Regions from separate parts of the Delftia sp. CH05 genome, predicted to be linked through region 2. Evidence: riboswitches for the same ligand, from Rfam matches in the RefSeq annotation. Region 2 holds a riboswitch; the other holds the start of a gene.
What was found. A riboswitch is a leader RNA that binds a small molecule or an ion and turns the genes downstream of it on or off. The one in region 2 is predicted to bind glycine.
Positions count from the first base shown of each region.

Region 1: linked by a shared signal. The riboswitch ahead of GRX31_RS25995 (D-amino acid dehydrogenase) and the one ahead of gcvT (glycine cleavage system aminomethyltransferase GcvT) in region 2 are both predicted to bind glycine.

Region 1 is NZ_WUMG01000051.1:2,813-12,269, forward strand. Features, by position in the region: partial or broken gene GRX31_RS25985 (beta strand repeat-containing protein) at 1-3,082, opposite strand, end outside; gene GRX31_RS25990 (hypothetical protein) at 3,125-3,343, opposite strand; glycine riboswitch at 3,733-3,843, shown strand; gene GRX31_RS25995 (D-amino acid dehydrogenase) at 3,937-5,268, shown strand; gene GRX31_RS26000 (FIST signal transduction protein) at 5,310-6,545, opposite strand; gene GRX31_RS26005 (PhaM family polyhydroxyalkanoate granule multifunctional regulatory protein) at 6,627-7,571, opposite strand; gene GRX31_RS26010 (copper chaperone PCu(A)C) at 7,714-8,241, opposite strand; gene GRX31_RS26015 (hypothetical protein) at 8,338-8,697, opposite strand; gene GRX31_RS26020 (glutathione S-transferase family protein) at 8,814-9,457, shown strand, end outside.
Region 2 is NZ_WUMG01000008.1:149,068-158,524, forward strand. Features, by position in the region: gene GRX31_RS09660 (sensor histidine kinase) at 1-340, shown strand, start outside; gene GRX31_RS09665 (DMT family transporter) at 391-882, opposite strand; gene GRX31_RS09670 (LysR family transcriptional regulator) at 981-1,898, shown strand; gene GRX31_RS09675 (fatty acid--CoA ligase) at 1,914-3,518, opposite strand; glycine riboswitch at 3,688-3,797, shown strand; glycine riboswitch at 3,813-3,931, shown strand; gene gcvT (glycine cleavage system aminomethyltransferase GcvT) at 3,957-5,123, shown strand; gene gcvH (glycine cleavage system protein GcvH) at 5,257-5,631, shown strand; gene gcvP (aminomethyl-transferring glycine dehydrogenase) at 5,703-8,594, shown strand; gene GRX31_RS09695 (PAS domain-containing hybrid sensor histidine kinase/response regulator) at 8,750-9,457, shown strand, end outside.

The DNA.
Region 1 (9,457 bases), on a different contig from region 2:
ACGCCCCCGCGCCGACCGCGGGCGAGCCCTGTGTTCCACCGTTCAACGTGAAGGCCACCGTGTTGGCACAGGTCGCAATCGAATTGCCTGACGCATCCTTGAGCTGCGCCGTCAATGTGCTGGTTGCAGTGCCATTGGCAATGATCGAGGTCGGACTCGCAACGATGGTCGAGGCGCTGGTACTTGGCGGACCCGCCGTGTAGCTCACTGAAGCCGTAGCAACTGCGGCAGAGCCGTTGATGGTGAATCCGAAGATCCCGCTGCCGACCGCCGTGGGCGATGTGACGGTGCCCGTATAGATGCCGGCGGTACACGAGGCCGCGCCCACACTCGGCGTTCCCTGCGTTCCGCCGTTCAGGGTGAATGCCACCGTGTTCGTGCAGGTGTTGATCGGATTGCTGCTGGCATCGACCAATTGCACGCGCAGCACGCTGGTGGAGCTGCCGTTGGCCACGATCGATGTCGGTGTGGCGACTATCGTCGATGCACTCGTGCTCGGCGTTGCGGCCACATAGGAGACCGTTGCGGTGGCAACAGCCGCAGACCCGTTGATGGTGAACCCGAAGGTGCCGCTGCCGACCAGCACCGGCGATGTCACCGTCCCCGTGTACATGCCGGCACTGCAGCCCGTGACGCTGACGGCAGGAACGCCTTGCGTCCCCGCATTGAGGGTGAAGGCCACCGTATCGGTACAGGTGGTGACAAGGTTGCCTAAAGCATCCTTCAACTGCACGGCCAAGGTGCTGGTGGAGACGCCATTGGCCGCAATCGATGGCGGACTCGCGGCGATTTCAGAACCGGTCGTGCTGGCCGGCAGCCCGGTGAAGCTGTAAGCAACCGGCGAAGGCTGATAAGTCACTGCGCCAGATACCGGGCTTCCACCCAAGGGAAGATTGGAGAACGTGGCACCAGCGACTGACGACGACAAGGTCACGGGTGTGGTGAATGTTCCGGCGACACTGCTGCTGGCATTGATGGGAGACGCGCACTTTCCGCTGGAGTCGGTCGTGCAGCTGACTGCGGCGGAGCTGCCATTGAACGTGACACCTGCAGGCGGCGCTGCGAAGGTAACGGTGTCACTGCCCCCCGTCCAGGCATTGCCTTGGCCGTCAACAATGTAGACCTCCAGCAAGTCGCTGCTGCCGACAGGTTGATTGTTGGTCGTCGCCAGAACGCCGGATTTCAGGGCACAGGGAAAACCGGTGACGCTTGCCGCCGTTGAAAGCTGCGAGGTCTGGGCTCCACCGGAATTGCTGTCCGTCACTGTGACCCGCACCTGGCCGCTGAGATACGAAGGAACGGTCAGCGTTCCCGAGGCTCCGGCCATGGTCCCTGAGCCCAGATAGACCTGCGCGTCGTTGGCGCCCGCGCCGGTCGGCGACCAAAAGGCTTCCACCGTATACGGTGCCGGCTCGCTCGCATTGGCATTTGCCGTGATATTGAATGTCCAGGTGCAGGCGGCGGTGTCACTGGCGCCAACGCCAAGGGTCGGGGTCCATCCGGTTTGTCCATTGGCCGTCGTCAGCAAACTGATACCTGAGTTTGCAGCCACAGGCACAGAAAACAGCGTGTTCTGAGAAATCTTGAAGAAATCATGCGTAGTGATACGAATGGCACTTCTCGACTGGCTTGTCATCTTGTTGTTGCCAATCAACCCTGGTGCCGTACCCGCCCCACTAATATTCAACCCGTCCCCGCCGCCAGTGAAATTGTTATCGGTCACCGTCACTACCTGCGTCGTGCCTGAGGCTGCCGTATTCACCGTTGGTGCCGACACATGCATTGGCGATGAAGCGGTATAGGCGGCAATAGGCAGCGAGAAGGTATTACCCGTCACGGCAAGACCAATTCCATTGGCCAGGCTGATCGTTCCATCAACCGACACCACGGCCCTGGGCGCATTTCCACCAGTCGGGCTCAGTGCGATATTCGAATCTTTGATCGTCAATCCGTTGACGGTCATGTTCGACATGACCTGGAAGAACTGCTCGAGCTGCATTCCCCCGATAGGGTTGGGCAGATTCGTTACCGTGAAATTATCGACAACAATGTTGGAAACTGTGCCTGCACCGTTGCTTGCGGCAACGGAAATAGCCGAGCCCTTGTTATTGCCGTAATTTCCATTCCATATCGCGGAATTGATCGTGCTATTGGTAAAGAATACGTTTTGTGCGCCTTGATGAATCTCCGCGTACAGCTCGCAGTTGAACGGCGTCCCCTCTCCCGCAGGGGTTGGCGCCACATTCACCAAGCCGACGCGGTCAATGGTGACATTGTTCGCCGGGGAGCCAACGACGAATACCGCTTCGCCACAGGTCATATTGGGCGAATTGGTGAGCGTGATGTTCTTCCCACCAAGATAAAAAGTTTCCCAGGGGGAGTCCGCCCAGTTCTGGACTTGTATGACTCCCCCGAAATCGATGGTCAACGAGCCCGTGCCGGCTGGCACGGTGCCTTTGAGCCAGTACCAGGCACCACCGGCACCAGTGGTGGTGCCCGTATCGCCGCCGCTGATCATCTGGGTTTGACCACAGGCATTGGTGGCTCCCGTCACGGCGCCGGACTGGGCTCCGCTGATGAATGTATTGGCACAGCGCACGTAAACCGTCTGATTGTCGACATACGGATGGAGGTTTCCCGCCGCATCCTTGGATGTCCCGCTCTGTATGGTCCGTACCGACGTGGTCAGTGTCGGCGCAAAGACGATGGAAACATCGGCACTCGGATCCAGCGTTTGCAGCGTGTAGTTGGCTGCCTGAATGGCCGCTCGCAGCGTACATGCGCCAGCAAAGGTGCCCCCCAGCGTGCTGACACAGGTGGTTGGTGTCGTTGCATTGGCATTGGGAGCATCGCTGTTGTCGGTGACCGTGAAGACGATGGTCGCTGCCAGTGCCGTGGATGAGATACCCGCGCATGAAAGCAGCAGCAAAGAGAAAAGGCACTTCGCTGCACGCCACTTGCGAAAAAATGCCGAACCAGGCAGGCGATTGAGAGCATGCATGATATTCCCCGTTTTCTCAAGGAGATATGACAGGAAAATGATTTTCCCAATGGCAATGGCCATCAGTTGTACCCAGCGCATTTGCATCGCCGTACCTCGAATAGTTCTATTTGAATCACGAGCTCACAACTCACCTTGCAGCCGATGAGGTTGGAAGCAAAATGTTTCGCGCAGATCCTGCGCGTCAATCAAAAAAAGGCGGATTTCCATCAACGCTTGCGCGCTGCTCCACTGCCCGTTGAGCGGACACACCTTCAGTCGGGTTTGCGACGCAAAACATTCCTCCCTCGACAAACCATATTCACCGTGCTTGTATTTTTTCAGTGACGGACCAGTTTCCATGGACCCGCACCTGTGCAACGGTAAGTCGCCTATCAGACATATATACAACCCATGGTTAACCCATGCAGGTCCAATCGACCAGAACATGCACTGACAAACCACTGCACATATCGATAGACTAAATCATGTTTTTTTCTATTTCAATAGTTTTTTTTACATGAAACCAGAGACTCGTACCAGCGCTACGAGGGAGGCACTTGAGCGATCTAGGGAATACCCTGAATCAGCCACACCACATACAGGTAACTGGTGGTATCCCCAATACGACTGGAGCTGGCTGCGCAAGCCACATAGAATCGCCCCTGCAGGAGAGCAGGCGGGCGCCACGGTGCCGAGCCTCACCGAAGGCGCAAACTCCCATACACGCTCAGGTTCCGTACTGCAAACACAACATGCCGTCTGGAGAGCCGCCGCACGCAATGTGCGGCGCACCGAAGGAGCAAGCCCCGTTCCCATGGACGGCGGTGAATCTCTCAGGTACCAAGGACAGGGGGAGCGGCAGCTGCGTCACGACGGACGCCGGCTGCCTGCTATCCAGACCATAGCGGCCAGCTTTCGCGTGACCCGGCACATGCCTTTGAAAGGGCATCGTCATGCGCGTCATCGTTCTCGGAGCCGGCCTGATCGGCACCACGTCGGCCTACTATCTGCAATCCCTCGGTCATGAAGTGACCGTCATCGACCGCCAGGCAGCGCCCGGCGCCGAAACCAGTTTCGCCAACGGCGGGCAGATCTCGGTCAGCCATGCCGAGCCCTGGGCCAACCCCGGCGCACCGCTGAAGCTGCTGGGCTGGCTGGGCCGGCAGGACGCCCCCCTGCTCTTCCGCCTGCGCGCCGACATGCGCCAGTGGCTCTGGGGCCTGTCCTTCCTGCGCAACTGCACGCCCGCGCGCACGCGCCACAACATCCGGCAGATCGTTCGCCTGGGCACCTACAGCCGCGAGGCCCTGCAGCAGCTGCGGTCGGACACCGGCATCCAGTACGAGCAGCGCACGCAGGGCATCCTGCACTTCTACACGAACGCCCGCGAGTTCGAGGGCGCGCTCAAGCCCACCGAGCAGATGCAGGCCCTGGGCTGCGACCGCCGCCTGATCGATGCCGACGAAGCCGTGCGCCTGGAGCCGGCCCTGGCCCATGTGCGCGGGCAGATAGCGGGCGCCACCTATACGGTCGAGGATGAATCAGGCGACGCCAACCTCTTCACACGCGAGCTGGCGCGCATCGCCGCCGCCACGGGCGTGCAGTTCCGCCAGAGCCACCACGTGACGGCGCTGCGCACCACGGGCGCGGGCGCCAGCCGCCATATCGACCATGTGGAGGTGACCAATGCCGATGGCCGCTACGAACGCATCCAGGGCGACGCCTATGTGCTGGCCATGGGCTCGTTCAGCCCGCTGCTGGCCCAGCCGCTGGGGTTGCGCCTGCCCATCTATCCGGCCAAGGGCTACTCCGTGACCCTGCCGGTGCTGGACCCCGCCAAGGCCTATCAGGTCAGCCTCACGGACGACGAGTTCAAGCTGGTGTTCTCGCGCTACACGGGCGCGCAAGGCGACCGCCTGCGCATTGCGGGCACGGCCGAGTTCAACGGCTACGACCGCAACCTGGACCCCGTGCGCTGCGAGGCCATCGTGCGGCGCGTGCAGCAGCTGTTCCCCGGCGCCGGCGATACCGGCCGCGCCCAGTTCTGGAGCGGCCTGCGCCCCGCCACGCCCAGCAATGTGCCGCTGATCGGACGCTCGCCCATCGCCAACCTGTTCCTGAACACCGGCCACGGCACGCTGGGCTGGACCCATGCCTGCGGCTCCGGCATGGCGCTGGCCGACCTGGTCAGCGGCAGGCAGCCAGCGGTGGATTTCGATTTTCTGGGAGCCGCAGCCATGGACCCGGATCGCAGCGCAGGCACGGTGCGCCCGCGCGCGGTCTGAGGTGCAGACGGTGTGTACCGTGTGTACGGCGTGTACGACGCCTAGGCAGTGAACACCGTCAACACCCCGGCGAAGCGGTGCAGGCGGGCGTCCATGATCTCGGCTTCGGCGACGAAGCCGATCAATGGCACATCGCCCAGTGCGTGGCGCAGGGTGCGCAGTTCGGCATCGGGGCCGCCGAACAGGCCGCCGCCGCGGCCCCGGCAACTGATGTAGATGGCGCCACGGATGCGGGGCTGTGCCTCGCCTTCGGGCGCCGCCTCCTCGGGCTCCGCCGCATCGCGCAGCGCAGCGCCCAGTTGCAGCAGTTCCTGGCGCGCGACCTGGGCCTGGCGGCGGCAGAAGATCACCGAATGCCCGGCCTCCACGGCCGATGACAGGGCCACGCCCTGGCGCAGCGGGTCCAGTCCGACCAGGGTCAGCACCTGGGCCTCTTCGGTCAGCACGCCGTGGGCCAGGCCCCGGCCCGGCGGCGCAATGGCCGCCAGCGTGGTGCGGACCGTGGTCAGCGCGGGCTGCCAGTCGCTGCCTTCCAGCTCCACGCCCAGCAGTTGCAGCAGGCGCTGCAGGGCCGGATCGCCATCGAGCCCGGTGACCAGGGCCCCGCGCGCCTCGGTGATCTCCAGCCCCTCGCCCAGCGGCACGCAGCCCTGGGCCATGCCCGTGATGCAGGGCACGCCGGCACCGAAGGCCACGCCTGAAAAGCCACCACGAAAAATGCCGCGCGCGTCCGCATGCTGCGCATGCAGATCCTCGGTACGGCAGGCGATCTGCACGCCCTCCACGCCATCTTCCCCGTCATCGCCCACGCCGCCGAACAGCAGGCCGGACTCGGTGCGCTCGGACAGCTCGTACAGCAGCTCGGCCAGCTCGGGCTGGCCGCCTGCGGCATGGACCAGGGCCGAATGGGCGGTGAAGCCGGCCTCGCCGCCAGGCGCATGCAGGGGCGCCAGGCCCGAATACAGGCGGTAGTGGGCGGCCGGTACATCCAGCAGCATCACCGCGAGCGCGGTTCCTGACAGGTACTCATGCGACATGGCCAGAACGCCGCCGGCCGAGCAGCCGGCCCAGTCCGCCACATGGGGCAGGGCCCTGGCCAGATGCTGCAGCAGCGGCCGTGCGTGGGCGGCATGCGCATGGGACAGGTACACCAGTCCCAGACGGGGCCGCTGCGCGTGGCCGGGCCCGGCCATCTGCAAGCGCAGCTGCTGCAGCACCGCGTCGGCCGCGGCGCGCCAGTCGGAATGGCTGGCATGGCCTACAGGAAACAACGACATACCAACCTTCTTTCTAGCCCCGCCAGCACCCGGCTTGCGGGTGGCTGGGGCCTTGCGCATCCATGGGTCCGGCCCGATCGGTCAACGCGCCGGCCGGCTCTTGGCTGCCGGCTTGCTGGCGGCCGGCGCCTTGGCTCCAGCCTTTGCAGCGGTTTTCCTGGCAGCCGCTTTGGCGGGAGCCTTGGCAGCGGTCCTGGGGGCTTCGGCCTGCGCCGCAGCCTTGGCCGCCGGCTTCGCGGACGGCGCCTTGGCAGGGGAGACCGCCGCCGCCTTGCCCGCCTGCGCAGCAAAGGCGCTGGCCTGTGCCGCCATGCGGTCCATGGTGGCCTTGGCCAGGTCACCGGCCATGCCGGTGGCGCGCTGGGCGGCCGCCACGGCCTCCGGGGCCATGGGCTCGGCCATGGCCTTGGCGGCGATCTGCTGGAATTGCTGGGTCAACGCGCCCCACCACTGCATGGCCTGGCCCATGGCGGCGGCCTGGGCGGACTCGTCCTTGGGCGCCGCAGTCTCCGCGGCTGCGGGTCTGTCGGCGGCCTTGGCCGCCTCGGGGGCTGCAGGCGGCGCGGCAGCGGCCTGTGCGGGCTCGGGCTGCGGCTTTTCCTTCTTGCTCGCCCGGCTGGCGGCCGAGGACATGGGCCAGTCCGAAAGGTCGCCCTGCCCCGCGCTGGCGGCGCCCTTGGCCGCGGCGGTGGCCGCGGCGGTTGCGGCTGCAGGGAACTGGAAGGCCTGCGCCAGCTCGCCCATGCTGACGTTCATGCCCTGCAAGGTGGACAGCGTCATGCGCTGCACTTCCAGGGCCTGGATGGTGGCGGCCAGCGCCTTGCCGTTCTGGTCGAGCCAGAACTGCACGGCCTTGAGTTCGGTGATGCGCTTGTCCACCTCTTCGATGCTCACCGTGGGCGCCACCCATTCGGGCAGGCGCCCCAGGGGCCGGGCGGTGGCCGATCCTGCACTCTGGGCCAGGCCCTGCAGGAAGTCGAAACCGGGGATGAACTTGCCGAAACCGAAGGAGGACGCATCACTCATGGCAGCACTCGCTAGGACTGGGTTGGAAGAACATGCCGGTGAAGCACACCGGCCATGCGCTCAGCTTAACCCAGGCACACGCCAAGTCCATCGCAAGTCATGCACGGCCCGCTGCGCACAAACCCGGTGGATGACAAAAAGCTCAGTGGGAGTGGCCGGCATGTCCGCCGTGTCCGCCATGCGCGCCGCCCTGCGCAGCCGATGCCGCACCTGCGCCGGGCGCCATGGCGCGCACGGGGACCTGCAGGCTCAGGCGCGAGGTCTCGCCCTTGGCGTCCTTGAACACCAGGGTGATGGGTACCTGACTGTCCTTGAGCAGCGGGCTCTTGAGCTGCTGCAGCATGACGTGGTAGCCGCCGGGCTTCAGGTCCACGGCCACGCCCTTGGGCAGGTCCAGGCCGTCGATGGCGCGCATGCGCATCACATCGCCTTCCATCTTCATTTCATGCACCTCGGCCACGCCGGCGGCGGGCGACTCCACGCCCACCAGGCGCAGCGGCTCCTCGGCCGTCAGGCGCATGAAGGCGCCCGTGGCCTGCTGGCCCGGCACGCTGGCACGCGCCCAGGCGGCGTCGGCCTTGACATGGGCCGCATCGGCATGGGCATGGGCCAGGCCCATGGACAGGGAGGCGGCGATCAGGAAAGAGGTGGTCCATTGACGCAGTGTCATCACGGTTTCTCCAGAAATTTCAATGCATTGCGGCACGGTCTTCGTGCCTTGCAAAAAGGGTTGGCCAAGCGAAGGAAGCGGGAGTGAATCCGGGAGTCACCGGGGCGGTGCGCGGGCCTGGGGCAGGGCCGGCATGGCCACGCTGTGGACGGAGGCCGGGTGCGCCCGTGGCTGCGCATCTGCCACCAGCGGTGCCGGGGCCGCACTGCACCGGGCGGGCGGCGGCGCCAGCGGGGGCAGGCACAGCGGGCAGTCGATGCCGTGGCTGCCGGCAAGGGCATCGTCCTGACCGGCTGGCGAGGGCACCCAGACCGATTCGCCAGCGGCCGAGCACAGGCGCTCCCAGCCCGAGGCGCGCGCCAGCGGCGCAAACGCCGAAGCCAGCGCCACGCACAGCCACAGGCCCAGCGCCCAGCGGGCGCAGGCAGCCAAGGTGGAGGGCAGGCGAAGCGGCATGGCGCCATTCTAGGGGTCTGCCCCAGGACGTCATGTCCGTGACCCCGCCAGGCCCTGCCCGCCCCTACCATCGCAGGCGCATCCCCCAGCCCTCACCAACACCCTAGGAGACACCCATGCTCACCCTGTGCGGATTCGCGGCCAGCAACTACTACAACAAGGTCAAGCTGGCCCTGCTGGAAAAGCAGCTGCCCTTCAACGAGGAACTGGCCTGGCTGGGAGAGACCGACATGGCGCTTTCTCCGCTGGGCAAGGTGCCCTACCTGCGCATCGACGACGGCCGGGGCCTGTGCGAGTCGGCCGCCATGGTCGAGTACGTGGAGACGCTGTCGCCCTCGCCGGCCCTGCTGCCGGCCGACGCCTTCGAGGCCGCCAAGGTGCGCGAGCTGTGCGTGTACCTGGACCTGCACCTGGAGCTGGTGGCGCGCATCCTCTACCCGCAGGCTTTCTTCGGCGGCCAGGTCAGCGACTCCACCCGGGAGCGCACGCTGGCCCAGCTCGACAAGAACGTGGCGGCCTTCGCCAAACTCGCGCGTTTCTCCCCCTTTGTGGCGGGCGACAGCTTCACGCTGGCCGACTGCTGCGCCATCGTCCACCTGCCCCTGGTCAGCGCGGCCAGCAAGATCGTTGGCGGGCGCGACGTTCTGGCCGACCTGCCCGTGCGCGAGTACCTGGCACGCATGGCCGAGCGGCCCACGGTGCAGCAGGTCAATGCCGACCGCAAGACCAATACGGCGCTGATGATGGCCCGCTACGCCAG
Region 2 (9,457 bases):
CGACATCACCCTGGCCGCCCGCTGCGATGCGTCCGGTGACCTGCTGATTTCCGTCAGCGACCAGGGACCGGGCCTTGCGCCCGAAGCGGCAAGACAGGTTTTCGAGCCCTATGAACGCGCAAGCGCCACCCGGCACGTCAACGGGCATGGCCTGGGCCTGTCCGTGGTCAGGCGCATCGCCAGGCTGCACGCAGGCGACGCGTTCTTCCAGCCGGCTGCCGGAGGCGGGGCCTGCTTTGTCATCCGGCTGGGCCGGCTCCTGCCCGGCACGGCAGATGCCTGCCAGGAATGTCCGCCAGCGGCAAGGCCGGCCGCCGTGCCGCCGGGCATGCCCCCCTGACGCGGGCAAGGCCGGGCCTTCGCCGGTGAAGCAGTACGTGCTCGCGGCGCTCATGGGGCCGCCGCTGCACGGGCCGTCCCGCCCTGCACCACCAGCAGCACTCCACCCAGGATCAAGGCCACGCCGGCCAGGCGCGTCGCATTGACCGGCCGCGCGCCCAGGCCCATCAGGCCGAAGTGGTCCACCAGCACCGAGACCACGATCTGCCCCGCCACCACGCAAACCAGGAAGCCGCCTGCGCCCAGCTTGGGTGTCACGGCCGCCGCGCTGGCCACATAGATGGCCCCCAGCACACCGCCTATCCATAGCCACCATGGCCCCGCTGCCGCCTGGGCCATGGCCGGAGCGGGCGCGCGCAGCACCCACAGTGCAGGCACCACGACCATGACGCTCACGGCCAGCGAGACCAGCGTGCCCCACAGCGGGTGGCCCAGCAGACGGCCCACCAGGGCATTGCTGGCGGCCTGGAATGGCAGGATGGCCCCCGCCAGCAGCGCCAGGGCCACGGGAGCAAGGGCGGTGAATGTGCTTTTACCTGTCATGCGGCAAGACCTTTCTTCTTCTGTCAATCGATGCCTGCATGCTCTCGCATCCAGCACGTTGATGGAAATCGTTTGTGTGCACGGTCTATATTCATGGCATGGATGAACTGCGCCGTATCGACCTCAACCTGCTGCTGGCCCTGCACGCCCTGCTGGCCGAAAAACATGTGACGCGCGCGGCCCTGCGGCTGCACAAGAGCCAGCCGGCCATGAGCCATTCGCTGGCGCAGTTGCGCGAGCACCTGGGCGACCCGTTGCTGGTGCGGCGCGGTGGCCGCATGGCGCTGACGGCACGCGCGCAAGGCCTGGTGCAACCGCTGGCGGATGCGCTGGGCAGCCTCAACGGCTTGCTGGCACAGGCGGAGTTCGACCCGGCCCACGCACGCGGACGGCTGCGGCTGGCGCTGTCGGACTACGCATCACGCATCGTGCTGCCGCCGCTGATGCGGCATCTGCGCCAGCACGCACCCGGGCTGGACCTGGCCATCAGCCAGTCCACGCGCGAGGTGATGCTGGCCCAGCTGGCCGATGGCGAACTGGACCTGGCCCTGGGACCCTTCCCCGACGTACCCGACCTGCCCGAGGGCATCGAGGTGCAGGATCTGTTCCAGGAGCAGTTCGTGAGCGTGGCCGACCAGGCCGTGCTGCCGGCACGCGGCGGGCTGTCACTGCAAGACTGGCTGCAGCGCCCGCACGTCATGCTGGCCATGCGGCCCGACGCCAGCGAGGAGATCGAACGGGCGCTGGCCGCCCAAGGCCTGAGCCGCCGCGTGGTGCTGGCCCTGCCCCACTGGAGCGCGGCGCTGGAGGTGCTGGCAGGCACCGACCTCGTGCTGACCGTGGGCAGCCGCGCCATTGGCGACCTGCGCCGCCACAAAACGCTGCGCCGCTTCGCTCCGCCGCTGGAGCTGCCCCGGTTTGCCTACCAGCAGGCCTGGCATGTGCGCAAGCAGGGGGATGCCATGCATCGGTGGCTGCGCAACTCGATGGCGCAGTGCTGTACTGCGCAGAAGTAAACGCAGGCCGCAGCCTCAGGCTGCCACCACCACCCTCAGCAACTGCTTCTGTATCTTCCCGCTGGCCGTCTTGGGCAGGGCCTCGCGGAAGTGGTAGCGGCGCGGGCGCTTGTAGGCAGCCAGGCGGTCGCCGTGGACCAGGAAGGCGTCCAGCGCCTCGGCCGTGGGCGTGGCGCCAGGCTTGGCGACCACGTGGGCGGCGACGATCTGGCCCCAGCGCTCGTCGGCCTCGCCGATGACGGCGACCTCGAGCACATCGGCATGCTCGACCAGGGCGTCTTCCACTTCGCGGGGATAGACGTTCTCGGCACCCGAATTGATCATGTAGTCGATGCGGTCGCGGATCCAGAGATAGCCGTCGTCGTCGATGTGGCCCAGGTCGCCCGTGTGGTACCAGCCGTGCGCCAGGGCGCGGGTGTTGGCGTCGGGGCGGTTGAGGTAGCCGGCCATCATGCAGGGGCCGCGCACGAGGATTTCGCCCACCTCGCCGGGCAGGCAGGCCTCGGCCGGGTCGGTGGGGGCGTTGTCTTCGCGCAAGCGGGCCACGATGAGGTCATGGCCCATGGAGGGCAGCCCGGCCGAGCCCGCGTGCGAGAGTTGCTCGCGCGGCAGCAGGACGGACATGCAGGGGCCCATCTCGGTGGTGCCGTAGACCTGGACCAGGTCGCTGCCGACCTTGCGCGTCCATTCGCGGATCAGGTGCGGCGCCATGGAGGCGCCGCCGTACTCCACCAGCCTCAGCGCGGGCGCCTGCTCAGGCGAGGCGATGGGTTCGGCCAGCAGCATGGTGATCATGGTGGGCGCCGCGAAGAAGAAGCTCACGCGCTCTTCGCGGATCAGGCGCCAGGCCTCGGCCACGTCGAAGCGGCGCAGCAGCACCTGGGTGGCGCCGGCCTGCAGGCGCGGCAGAAAGCTGGTGTGCAGCTCGGCCGTGTGGTTGAGCGGCGCCATGGCCAGGCCCACGTCGTCGCGCGTGAACTGCATGGTCTGGTGCATGAGGGCGTTGTGCGCCAGCTTGCTGCGGTGCGTATGCAGCACGCCCTTGGGCCGGCCCGTGGTGCCGCTGGTGTACATGAGGATGCAGGGGTCGCTCTCGCGCACATGGGCCTGGGGCGGCGCGCTGCTGCGGCCCCTGGCCAGGGCGGACAGGCGCTGCGTGGCCCAGACCGGCAGCGGGTCGGCCGGGGCATCGTCGGCAAAGATCCAGTGCTCGATGCCCGTGCCAGTGCCGCCGCCTTCGGCCTTGAGCAGGGCCTGGGCGCGTGCGGCCACCTCGCCGCCCTCGTGCTCGAAGACCAGGGCACGCGCTGCGCCGTCCTTGAGGATGAAGGCCAGCTCCTGCGCCGCCAGGCGGTAGTTGATGGGGTTGAAGATGGCGCCCAGGCGCGCGGCCGCCAGCATGGTGAAGACAAAGGCCGGCGTGTTGTAGAGAAAGGCCGCGACCACGTCGCCATGGCCTATGCCCAGCTCGGCCAGGCCGTGGGCGTGGCGGTTGACTTCGGCATCGAGCTGGGCGTAGGTCCAGGCGCGGCGCTCGCCGCCCTCCCATGCGACCAGGGCTTCCTTGTTCGGCAGGTAACGTGCCGGCCAGGCCAATGTGTCTCCCAGCGTCTGCTGCATGTGCGCTTTTTCCTTCTCGCTCACGAGATTTCATATATCGATGCACCTCAATGTAGGAGATTTTTTAGACAGTTATGCAATTTGCAAATGCATCCATGCAGGCAAGCGCATGGAGTTGCAGTCGGCCCGCGGAAATCCCGAAGCCGCGCGGACGCTGGCCGCAGCTAGAATGCGCCGGTCAGGAGAGAGTGCCCGCCCGGCCGCAACGGTCGCAGGCAGCGGCACCGCCGAAGGCGCAGGGTTTCCCGAACGCTCAGGCAAAAGGACTGGCACCGCCTGCCGCCACGGCCGCAGGCGTTCCTAGCTGGAGAGAGATGCAGGGCACGGCGGTGTGCCCCATCCACCGAAGGAGCAAGCCCCACGCATGGAAGGTGCGGGTGAATCTCTCAGGTAAAGCGGACAGCAGGGCAGCACATCCCGGAGGACCGGGATGGCGTTATGCCTTGTTCCTTGCCTGAAAGAGAGCCCTCCTTGTCCGCTGCCTCCACCACCGATCTGCTCAGGACCCCGCTGTTCGACCTGCACCAGGAACTGGGCGCGCGCATGGTGCCGTTTGCCGGCTACTCCATGCCCGTGCAATACCCGCAGGGGCTGATGGCCGAGCATCTGCACACGCGCGAGGCGGCAGGCCTGTTCGATGTCTCGCACATGGGCCAGATCAGCCTGCGCGGCCCGGATGCCGGCGCGGCGCTGGAATCGCTGCTGCCCATGGACGTGCTGGGCCTGGGCGAACACCGCCAGCGTTACGGCCTGCTGCTCAATGAGGCGGGCGGCATTCTGGACGACCTGATGTTCGTGCGCCGCGAGGACGACCTGTTCCTGATCGTCAACGGCGCCTGCAAGCACGAAGACCTGGCGCACATCCAGGCCCGCATCGGCCAGCGCTGTGAAATCGAGCCCCAGTTCGACCGGGGCCTGCTGGCGCTGCAGGGCCCGCAGGCCGCAGCCGCCATGGAGCGCCTGCTGCCCGACACGGCCGGCCTGGTGTTCATGACAGGCGGCCACTTCGACTGGGAGGGGGCCGAGCTGTACATCACGCGCAGCGGCTATACCGGCGAGGACGGCTTCGAGATCTCCTTGCCCGCCAGCCACGCCGAGGCCTTTGCCCGTGCCCTGCTGGCCCAGCCCGAAGTCAGGCCCGTGGGCCTGGGCGCGCGCAATTCGCTGCGCCTGGAAGCCGGCCTGTGCCTGTACGGCAACGATCTGGACACGACCACCACCCCGGCCGAGGCCGCCCTGAACTGGGCCGTGCAGAAGGTCCGCCGCGCAGGTGGCGAGCGCGAAGGCGGCTTTCCCGGCGCGGCCACCGTGCTGGCCCAGCTGCAGTCGCCCGAGCTGCTCACGCGCAAGCGCGTGGGCCTGGTGGCCCTGGAGCGCGTGCCCGTGCGCGAAGGCACGGAGCTGCTGGATGCCGGCGGCCGCAAGGTCGGCCAGGTCACCAGCGGCCTGCTGTCGCCCACGCTGAACCAGCCCGTGGCCCTGGCGTACGTGGAGCCGGGCAGCGCCGCCGTCGGCACCACGCTGCAGGCCATGGTGCGCGGCAAGGCCGTGCCCATGCAGGTGCAGGCCACGCCCTTCGTGGCGCCCCGCTATCACCGCGGTTGAGGACAGCCTGCGCGCTTGCCGTGGATCGAGTTCGGCGGATTCGTTTTTCCTGCCATCGCATGCCGCTACAGTGCGCACTGACCTTTCTCAAACCGCCTTTCACAGGTTTTTTCAGTTTCTATCGGAGCAAGCCATGAGCATCCAGTATTCCAAGGACCACGAGTGGATCAACGCCGCCAACCCTGACGCGGCCATCGTCGGCATCACCCTCCACGCGCAGGACGCGCTGGGCGACGTGGTGTTCGTCGACCTGCCCGCCGTGGGCACCAGCTTCAACCAGGGCGATGTGGCCGGCGTGGTCGAGTCCGTCAAGGCCGCCGCCGATGTCTACATGCCCGTCAGCGGCGAGATCGTCGAAGTCAACGAGGCCCTGCGCGACGACCCCTCCCTGGCCAACAGCGACCCGCTGGGCGAAGGCTGGTTCTTCAAGGTCAAGCTCAGCGACGCAGGCCAGCTGGCCGCGCTGCTCGACGAAGCCGCCTACACGGCCTTTGCCCAGAGCAACTGACGCCACTTTCCGGCCAGGACGGGCGCCAGGGCCCGCCCTGGCGCTTTTCAGCTTTTGAGACAGGTCCCTCCATGCTGATGTCCTCCACCCAGCCCCTTGCCGCCCTCGAGAACGCCACCGAATTCGTGGCCCGCCATATCGGCATCGCGCCCGAAGACGAGGCCCACATGCTCAGCGCCATCGGCGCGGCATCGCGCGATGCGCTGATCGACGCCATCGTCCCGCCCTCCATCCGGCGCCACCAGCCCATGGCGCTGCCGCCAGCGGCCACCGAGGCCCAGGCGCTGGCCGAACTCAAGGCGCTGGCAGGCCGCAACCAGCTGCTCAAAAGCTTCATCGGCCAGGGCTACTACGGCACGCACACGCCCGGAGTCATCCTGCGCAACATTCTCGAGAACCCCGCCTGGTACACGGCCTACACGCCCTACCAGGCCGAGATCTCGCAAGGCCGCATGGAGGCCCTGGTCAACTTCCAGACCATGGTCTGCGACCTGACGGCCATGCCGATTGCCAACGCCTCCATGCTGGACGAGGCCACGGCGGCCGCCGAGGCCATGACGCTGGCCAAGCGCTCCGTCAAAAGCAAGAGCAACCGTTTCGTGGTGGCCGGCGATGCCCACCCCCAGACCATCGAGGTGATACAGACGCGCGCCGCGCCGCTGGGCATCGAGGTGCTGCTGGCCAACTCGCTGGAGGAATGGAACCAGCTGATGGAGGGCGACTACTTCGCCGTGCTGGCCCAGTACCCTGCCACCAGCGGCCGCATCGACGATCTGCGCGCCGACGTGGACAAGGCCCATGGCAAGCAGGCCGCCTTCATCGTGGCCACCGACCTGCTGGCGCTGACCCTGATCACGCCGCCCGGCGAATGGGGTGCCGACATCGTGGTGGGCACCACCCAGCGCTTTGGCATGCCCATGGGCGCCGGCGGCCCGCACGCCGCCTTCATGGCCTGCCGCGACGAGTTCAAGCGCTCCCTGCCCGGCCGCCTGGTCGGCGTGAGCGTGGACGTGCACGGCAAGCCCGCCTACCGCCTGGCACTGCAGACGCGCGAGCAGCACATCCGCCGCGAAAAGGCCACCTCCAACATTTGCACGGCCCAGGTGCTGCCCGCCGTGGTGGCCAGCATGTACGCCGTCTACCACGGCCCCGAGGGCCTGGAGCGCATCGCCCGCCGCGTGGCCTCGTACACGGCCATCCTGGCGCGCGGCCTGGCCGAGCTGGGCGCGCCGCTGCGCGAGGCGCCCAGCTTCGACACGCTGAGCCTGCACACGGGCGCGGCCACCCAGGCCATCGTGGAGCGTGCCGTGTCCCTGGGCGCCAACCTGCGCGTGTATTTCAAGGAATACCTGTGCATCTCGCTGGACGAGACCACCACGCGCGCCGATGTCGAGCTGCTGTGGAAGATCTTCGCCCGGGACGGCCAGGCCCTGCCCAGCTTCACCGCCTTCGAAAAGGGCGTGGAGCCGCTGATTCCCGACGGACTGCGCCGCAGCAGCGCCTTCCTCACGCACCCGGTGTTCAACACCCACCGCTCCGAGACCGCCATGCTGCGCTACATCCGCCAGCTGTCGGACAAGGACCTGGCGCTGGACCGCAGCATGATCCCGCTGGGCTCCTGCACCATGAAGCTCAACGCCACCAGCGAGATGATTCCCATCACCTGGCCCGAATTCGCCCAGGTGCACCCCTTTGCCCCGGCCGACCAGCAGCAGGGCTATGCGGAACTGGACAAGCAGTTGCGCGACTGGCTGTGCCAGGCCACGGGCTACGCCGGCATCAGCCTGCAGCCCAATGCCGGCAGCCAGGGCGAGTACGCGGGCCTGCTGGCCATCAAGGGCTGGCATGCGAGCCGGGGCCAGTCGCACCGCAACGTCTGCCTGATTCCCAGCAGCGCCCACGGCACCAACCCCGCCAGCGCGCAGATGGTGGGCATGCAGGTGGTGGTCACCGCCTGCGACGCCAACGGCAACGTCGACATGGCGGACCTGGCGGCCAAGTGCGAGCAGCACAGTGCCAACCTGGCCTGCATCATGATCACCTACCCCAGCACGCACGGCGTGTTCGAGACCCAGGTCAAGGAGCTGTGCAAGCTGGTGCATGACCACGGCGGCCGCGTCTACGTGGACGGCGCCAACATGAACGCCCTGGTGGGCCTGGCCGCGCCGGGCAGCTTCGGCGGCGATGTCAGCCACCTGAACCTGCACAAGACCTTCTGCATCCCGCACGGCGGCGGCGGCCCGGGCGTGGGCCCCGTCTGCGTGGTCGAGGATCTCGTGCCCTTCCTGCCCGGCCATGCCACCACGGGCCTTGCGGGCGGCACGGGCGCGATCAGTGCCGCGCCGCTGGGCAATGCGGCCGTGCTGCCCATCAGCTGGATGTACATCCGCATGATGGGCGCCCAGGGCCTGACCCTGGCCACCGAGACCGCCATCCTCAGCGCCAACTACATCAGCGCCCGGCTGCGCGACCACTACCCCACGCTGTACGCGGGCGAGCACGGCCATGTGGCGCACGAGTGCATCCTGGACCTGCGCCCGTTCAAGGAAAGCACGGGCGTCATGGCCGAGGACGTGGCCAAGCGCCTGATCGACTACGGCTTCCATGCGCCCACGCTGTCTTTCCCCGTGCCCAACACGCTGATGGTGGAGCCCACCGAAAGCGAAAGCCTGTACGAGCTGGACCGCTTCGTGGACGCCATGATCGCCATCCGCGAGGAAATCCGCGCCATCGAGCAGGGCCGCCTGCCCCAGGACGACAACCCGCTCAAGAACGCGCCGCACACGGCCGAGACCCTGCTGGCTTCGGAATGGACCCACCCGTACAGCCGCGAGGCCGCCGCCTACCCCGTGGCTGCCCTGCGCCAGTCCAAGTACTGGTGTCCCGTGGGCCGGGTGGACAACGTCTACGGCGACCGCAACCTCTACTGCAGCTGCATCCCGGTCGACGCTTACCTGAGCTGAAGCACCTGCCACCCAAAGGGGCGCTTGTGGCGCCCCGCCCGGCGCGCGTACACTGCGGCCCTGCCCGCGCCGGGCCCCGGTCCATCTGCCGGGCGCCAGGCGCGGGCAACCAGGATTTGTGCGGCAGATGCCGCTTTCCCCAGCGCCAGCACGCGATGAGCAGCCAAGACCCTTCCGACCAGCCTCGCGACGACGAGCACCTGCCCCTGCATGCCTTGCTGGCGCCCGGCGCCGACCTGCCCCCCGTCGAACGTTTCCCCTCCTTCCAGCCCGAAGACGATCCGCTGCAGGCCCTGGTCGCCGAGCTGCGCAACTACCAGCGCGAGCTGGAGATCCAGAACCGCGTGCTGGACTACAGCCAAGCCGTGGCCGAAAGCGCCTCCGAGCGCTTCGAAGCCCTGTTTGCCAGCATTCCCCTGCCCCTGCTGGTGGTGGACGAGCACGACATGGTGGTGCAGGCCAACGCCATGGCGCACAGCGCCTTCCAGCCCACCGAGCATGACCGGCTGCTGGTCAATTTCGCGCCCTTTGTGCACCCTGACGACGCCGAGCGCGTGCGCGAGACCTTCGTTGCGGCACGCGAGCTGGGCCGCACCGAGGCCCACGAGGTCTGCTTCGACATCACCGAGCAGCACCAGCTGCGCGCCGACCTGCATGTGGCCTGCATCGCCATCCCGCAGCAAAGCGGCCCGCCCATTGCGCAGTACCTGTGCGCCGTGGTCGACCAGGGTCCGCTGCTGGCCGAGCGCCTGGCGCTGCAGCAGCGCAACCACCAGCTGTTCCTGAGCGAGCGGCGGCTCGAATCGGTCATCAACTCGGCCCTGGACGCCATCATCTGCCTGGACCACGAGCAGCGCATCACC